Linked DNA regions of Methylosarcina fibrata AML-C10. The protein of the gene in region 1 interacts with the protein of each later gene in a pairwise test. Links are inferred from orthologs where the notes say so. Each region holds a gene or a part of one and is shown on either strand. Other genes may lie near its edges.

The links.
Region 2: the proteins of A3OW_RS0114830 (region 1) and A3OW_RS0118025 interact in binary tests that used the Escherichia coli proteins (3 or more experiments, as listed by UniProt). The link is inferred for Methylosarcina fibrata AML-C10 from one-to-one orthologs.

Annotation. Positions count from the first base shown.
Region 1 is NZ_KB889965.1:3,148,218-3,151,941, reverse strand. What follows is about bases 318-3,720. They hold A3OW_RS0114830 (2-oxoglutarate dehydrogenase E1 component), read left to right. Parts: upstream 318-691; coding sequence 692-3,520; downstream 3,521-3,720. Other genes in these bases: odhB (2-oxoglutarate dehydrogenase complex dihydrolipoyllysine-residue succinyltransferase), read left to right, coding at 3,522-3,720. Also shown: A3OW_RS27920 (DUF2914 domain-containing protein), read right to left, coding at 1-89; more of odhB, read left to right, coding at 3,721-3,724. UniProt on the Escherichia coli protein: E1 component of the 2-oxoglutarate dehydrogenase (OGDH) complex which catalyzes the decarboxylation of 2-oxoglutarate, the first step in the conversion of 2-oxoglutarate to succinyl-CoA and CO(2).
Region 2 is NZ_KB889965.1:3,854,974-3,858,157, forward strand. What follows is about bases 312-3,174. They hold A3OW_RS0118025 (ATP-binding cassette domain-containing protein), read left to right. Parts: upstream 312-732; coding sequence 733-2,616; downstream 2,617-3,174. Other genes in these bases: A3OW_RS0118020 (2Fe-2S iron-sulfur cluster-binding protein), read left to right, coding at 312-327; A3OW_RS0118030 (hypothetical protein), read left to right, coding at 2,801-3,174. Outside these bases: more of A3OW_RS0118020, read left to right, coding at 1-311; more of A3OW_RS0118030, read left to right, coding at 3,175-3,184. UniProt on the Escherichia coli protein: Genetic data indicate it may be involved in ribosome assembly or function.

The DNA.
Region 1 (3,724 bases):
TCCGCCGGGGTAGATTTTTTGCCTGCTTCGGGTGGATTGATTGGTAATGGCGGACTTGATGGCCTATCATTAGGAACGGAATCGCTCAAGGATCTTTCCTCGGTCCCGGCCGCTTTTGCCTGTTCGGGAGCGGCCTCTTGCTTGATTTCCGGGTCGGGTTGATTTTCGGAGAGCGATGAAGGCATGTCCACACTGTCATCGTCCGAAACCGTAAAGTAAAGAACCAGCGAAAGAAGAAGGACAATGACGGCAAAGGCCGATACTATCCGCTTGACATTCCATTCTGTTATTATTTCGGGAGAGGAAGGGGTATCTTGAGTCTGGCCTTCGGACGAGGGGTATTTTACTTTGATTACAATTTGTTTTTTGTTCGCCATTTTGTAATAAATCCTATTCTTAGGTGAAACGTTGTGACCGCGTTTGCTGTCGGAATACTTCTTGTTCTAAGGAAAACGCCGTACTCACTTATCCTGGTGAGTCAACGATCTCCTGTCGGTAAATCCGGCTTGCCGAGATTAAGCAAAAATCAATACCTTATAATAACAGATTACGGCAGTGCCCCACTGAAATGAAAGAACCCGCCGGGCCGGCCGGCGATTCCATTGGGAGATAATGCGTTATAGCTTGGTAATATATCACTTAGAAAGTAATATAAAGCCAAAATACTTGCAGATTTTTTGGGACGTCGATTATGAGTGACCTGCTTAAGCTTTTTCAAGACTCTTCCTCTTTATACGGCAGCAATGCCTGGTTCGTCGAAAACCTGTACGAACGGTTTCTGCAGGATCCCGAATCCGTCGAGCCCAGTTGGCAAAAAAAATTCCTGGAAATTCATAACGGCGCCACTTACGAAACTCCCCACAGTCCCATCGTGGAACGATTCGCGCAGCTCGCGGTTAAATCCCAAGGCAGGCTCGCCCAATTGCAGGGATTTACCGAAGAAAGCGTAAAAAAACAGGCAGCGGTCGCCAGGCTCATCAATCAGTACCGTGTCCGGGGTCATCAAATTGCCCATAACAATCCGCTGGGCAGCACCATTCCCGCCCAGCCCGACATGGATCCGGCCTTTTACGGATTGTCGGAACCGGATATGGATACGTTGTTCGACACCGGCATGCTCTTTGGCGAAGACCGGCTGCCTTTACGCGACATTATTGCCCGGTTAAAAGAAATCTATTGCGGCAGTATCGGTTCCGAATACATGCACATCGTCGATACGCACATCCGGCGCTGGCTGATCAATCGCATGGAAAACAACCGGGCTCAACTCAATCTGGATCCCGAAAAAAAACGCAGCCTATTAAAACTGCTGACCGCTGCGGAAGGCATCGAAGTGCACTTGCACAACCGGTTTGTCGGACAAAAACGCTTTTCCCTGGAAGGCGGAGATTCCCTGATTCCCATCCTGGACGAGATCGTTCTCGGCGGAGGAGACAAGGGAGTCAATGAAATCGTCATCGGCATGGCGCATCGGGGCCGCCTGAACGTGCTGGTCAACATATTGGGCAAAAGCCCGGCGACACTGTTCGACGAGTTTGCCGGCACTTCGCTGCTGTCGCCCGGCGTCAGCTCCGGCGACGTGAAATATCACATGGGCTTCTCTTCCGACGTGGCTACGCCGGGAGGGCCGGTTCATCTTACCCTGGCGTTCAATCCTTCCCATCTGGAAATCATCAATCCGGTAGTGGAAGGCTCGGTAAAAGCGCGTCAGGACCGGGCCGGAAAGAACGGCATCAATACGGTCATCCCGGTATTAATCCACGGCGACGCCGCTTTTTCCGGACAAGGCGTCGTCATGGAAACGTTGAACATGTCGCAAACTCGTGCGTTCACTACCGGCGGCACGATCCACATCGTCATCAACAACCAGATCGGCTTTACCACCAGCAATCCTCTGGACGCGCGTTCCACGCTGTATTGCACCGACATCGCCAGCATGATTCAAGCGCCCGTCTTTCACGTCAACGGCGACGATCCGGAAGCGGTCATCTTCGTCACCAAGCTGGCGCTCGACTACCGGATGAATTTCAACAAGGACGTGGTTATCGATCTGATCTGCTACCGCCGGCTCGGCCATAATGAAGCGGACGAGCCGGCCGCCACCCAGCCTATCATGTATAAAAAAATCCGCAAGCTCAAGACGACGCGGAAATTATATGCGGAAAAGCTGATCGAAGAAGGCGTCGTTACCGCCGAAGAAGCGGCCGCCATGGAGCAAGACTACCAGAAATTGTTGGAGGCCGGGGAAGTCGTCTCCAGGCCGATGGCGACCGACGCCCATTATTCCTATACTCATCAATGGAACCAATTTCACGGCAGATCCTGGGATATTTCCTGCAAGACCGCCGTATCCCTGGACCGGATCCGTTTTTGCAACGACCGCATGCAGCGCTTGCCGCCCGGTTTCGAGCTGCATCCGAGAGTGGCCAAGGTCATGGACAATCGCCGGAAAATGGCGGCGGGGGCTTTGCCCTTGGATTGGGGATTTGCCGAAAACATGGCTTATGCCACCTTGCTGATGGAGCAATACCAAGTCCGGCTGACCGGGCAGGACGTAGGGCGCGGCACTTTCGTGCACCGCCATGGCATTCTGCACAACCAGATCGACAACAGAACGTATATACCGCTCACCCATCTGGATAAAGACCAGGGACGCATGCAGATTTACGACTCTCTGCTGTCGGAAGCGGGCGTGCTGGGTTTCGAATACGGCTACAGCACCACAATGCCCAATACCCTGGTGATCTGGGAAGCGCAGTTCGGCGATTTCGCCAACGGCGCTCAGGTGGTGATCGACCAGTTCATCAGCTCCGGAGAGACCAAATGGGGGCGGCTATGCGGCTTGGTCATGCTGCTGCCGCACGGTTTCGAAGGGCAGGGTCCCGAACATTCCTCCGCCCGCCTGGAGCGCTATCTGCAACTGTGCGCGGAACATAACATGCAGGTATGCTGCCCGACGACGCCGGCCCAGATTTTCCATTTGCTGCGCCGCCAGTTGCTCAGACCCTACCGAAAACCTCTGATTGTGATGAGCCCCAAAAGCTTGCTGCGTCACAAGCTGGCGGTTTCGACCCTGGAAGATCTGACGGCCGGCCAGTTCCAGCCCGTCATCGGGGAGCAGGACGAGATCAATCCTGCGGAAGTGACCCGATTGGTTTTCTGTGCCGGCAAAGTCTACTACGATCTTCTGGAGGCGCGCCGCCAGGACAATCTTCGGCATGTCGCGATCGCCCGCATTGAACAGCTCTACCCGTTCCCGACGGAATTGTTCAGGGCGGAAATAGCGCGCTATCCGAAACTGGAAGAGTTCGTCTGGTGCCAGGAGGAGCCTAAGAATCAAGGCGCCTGGTATCAGTCCAATCATCATTTCATCGACAATCTGGCGCCTCATAACATCAAAGTGAACTACAGCGGGCGCGAGGCTTCCGCGGCGCCTGCGGTAGGCAACTTCCACGTCCACCTCGAACAACAAAAAGCGGTTGTTGAATCGGCTTTATACGGCAAATTTTCAGGAAAATAACATGAACACTGAAGTCTTAGTCCCCACTCTCCCCGAATCCGTTGCTGACGCCACTCTCGTTGCCTGGCATAAGAAGGCAGGCGACAGGGTGACTAAAAACGAGAATCTGGTCGATCTTGAAACCGATAAGGTGGTGCTCGAGGTGCCCGCTCCGGAATCGGGCGTGCTCACCGAGATCCGGAAGGAGAACGGCTCGATCGTTAC
Region 2 (3,184 bases), 710 kb from region 1 along the record:
CCCATTCTGCTTTTTCACGGCAGCCGAGAGATTGAAGACTTATACCGGATAGACGAGATGCGCGATCTTGCGGAGCGGTATCCGAATTTCCGTTATACGCCCTGTCTGTCCGGTAATCGTGTTCCCGAAGGTTTTGTCTGCGGGCGGGCGAACGACGTTGCGATGTCTTCGATTGCCGACCTGAAAGGCTGGCGCGTTTTTCTCTGCGGGCATCCGGACATGGTCAATCAGATGAAAAGGCACGCTTTTCTTAAAGGTGCCGCCACAGCGGATATCTATACCGACGCTTTTGTCCTGGCCAAGGATAACGAGCTGGCGGTTGCTTGAGTCGATCTTGTTTATAAAGGCTCCGCGCCTGTAGGCAAGAGCCGATTCGCTTCATTGGGCCTCGAATTCTTGGCGGGAATAATGACGGCCGACGCTTTTTTCCGGCCGGCCTTCTCAAGCCTCGACCGTGACGCCTGTCATTGAGCCGGTCAAGTCCTGCAGACCGGTCCGTTTGGTCCGAACAACGCCGGGAATGATTGAATGGACGGAGAATGGACAGGGGTGGACGTTCAACTTTTTCTCGAGCGGTATGTGTTATATCGGTCGGTAATTGGGTTTGATTTTATGACTCGATTGCCGATCTTATATTGATATAATAATCGGAATAACCAATCTTTGCGCCTGTGCCGATCGAACGTTCGCTCTTTCGTTCCCCAGTCCATCCGCTGTCATTGCCAAGCCGTTATGTTGAATTTTAAAAATATCGCCCTGCGCCGCGGCGCCCGGGTTTTGTTTGATCAAGCTTCCTTCACCATTCACAGGGGCCAGAAAGTGGGCATTACCGGCGCCAATGGGGCCGGCAAATCCAGTCTGTTTGCTCTGATCCGGAACGAACTGCATCCCGATGCGGGCGATTTTTCGATGCCGCCCGGTCTTGAAGTGGCCCACGTGGCTCAGGAAACTCCGAGCTCCGAGCGCCCGGCTCTCGATTATGTCATGGACGGCGACCGGGAGTTGAGGCAATTGCAGCGCCTGTTGCAGGAGGCCGAAGCGATCGACGACGGACTCAGGCAGGCGCAATTGCATGCCGCTCTGGACACGATCGGGGGGTACAGCGCCGAAGCAAGGGCTTCGCGTCTCATGAACGGTCTGGGCTTCAGTCCGGCCCAGGAAAGAAATGCGGTCGCCTCGTTTTCCGGCGGCTGGCGCATGCGTCTCAATCTGGCCCAGGCCCTGATGTGCCGCTCCGACGTTCTTTTGCTCGACGAGCCGACCAACCATCTGGATCTGGACGCCGTGATCTGGCTGCAGGACTGGCTTTGCAAATATCCCGGCACGCTCTTGCTGATTTCCCACGACCGGGAGTTTCTCGACGCCATTACCGACCACGTCGTACATATCGAGCAGAATAAGGCGGAGATTTATACCGGCAACTATTCGGCTTTCGAAAAGATGCGCGCGGAAAAACTGGCGCAGCAGCAGGCGGCCTTTCAGAAGCAGCAGCGGGAAATCGCCCATATTCAAAGTTTCATCGACCGGTTCAAGGCGCAGGCGACCAAAGCCCGGCAGGCGCAAAGCCGGATCAAGGCCCTGGAACGGATGGAGATCATTGTCCAGGCGCATGTCGATTCGCCGTTCAATTTCAGTTTTCCCGAACCCGGACGGATGTCCAATCCGCTGCTGACGCTCGACAAGGCCGACATCGGTTACGGTCAAACGACCGTAATTGAACAAGCCGATCTGTCTTTGTCTCCGGGCGATCGGATCGGCCTCCTGGGCCCGAACGGAGCCGGCAAGTCCAGCCTGATCAAGGTATTGTCGGGAACCATGCTCCCGTTGTCCGGAGAGCGGCGGGAATCGGCCCATCTGAAAATCGGCTATTTTGCCCAGCATCAACTGGAGCAGTTGCGTCTCGACGAGTCGCCTTTGTGGCACTTGCAAAAACTCGATCCTCAGGCCACCGAAAAGGATCTGCGCAATTTTCTCGGCGGTTTCGATTTTCAGGGCGACAAGGTTCTGGAAGCCGTCAGGCCTTTTTCGGGCGGAGAAAAAGCCCGTCTGGTGCTGGCCATGCTGGTCTATCAGAATCCCAACCTGCTGCTTCTGGACGAGCCGACCAACCATCTCGATCTCGAAATGCGCCAGGCCTTGAGCGTGGCGTTGCAGGATTATCAGGGGGCGATGGTCGTCGTTTCGCACGACCGGCATTTATTGCGGGCGGTCACCGACCGATTCTTGTTGGTGGCCGAAGGTCGGATCAAGGTCTTCGACGGCGATCTGGACGACTACCGGAATTGGCTTGCCGAGCAAAAGAAAGGCGAAGAAAAACCGGACTCCGAGAGTGCTCCGGGATTGACCCGCAAGGATCAGCGCAAGCTGGATGCCGAGCGCCGGCAGAAGATGAAGCCGCTGTACGACGCGTTGAAAAAAGCCGAAAATTTGGTTGAAAAATATCATAATGAGCAGCGGCAACTGGAAACGGCTCTGGCCGATCCCGCCCTTTATGAAGATTCTCAAAAAGACCGGTTAAAACAGATTCTGGCCAGAAAAGCGCAAATCGATAAAGCGCTGGAAGAAGCCGAGGCCGGCTGGCTGGAGGCCGAAGAACGACTGGAAGCGGCGAAGTAAGGCTTGATTTTCCTTCAGCCGATTCGATCGGCTGGGCCGAAAAAAGGAATTAAGCTGCGTTATTAATATAGGGAAGGTTACTTCGGCTGTTTAATCCGGCGTGCTTCGCACGGGCCGAAAATACGCTCGTCAGGGAACATGGCGGGTTGCGGCACGAATTATTTTTCATCGGGGGGCGGTATCAATGTATGAAACGATAAAATTGTTGTTTGATATCTGCCTTTTTAGAAAAGGACCCGCCGATATTCCTTATTCCCGGTGGCTGCAAAAAATTCTGCTCCTGACCTATGCCTCTGTCCGTTTTTTAATGCTGAATTTCGACATGGACTGGCGGAACGTGCTACTGCACATCGGAGTGGAGATCACTTTTATCTGGAGCTTCAGTTGGATCATGCTGTATTGTATCGGCAGATTGCCTCGCCTCTGCCAGGTAACCAGCACTTTTTACGGCACGTTTGCCGTGATCGGCTTTTTTACATTGCCGGCGTTTGCCTCGATCGCCATAGGACATGGCGGATGGCTTGTGTTTATAGTGATGCTGGCGATAACAAGCTGGTTTTGCGCGGTA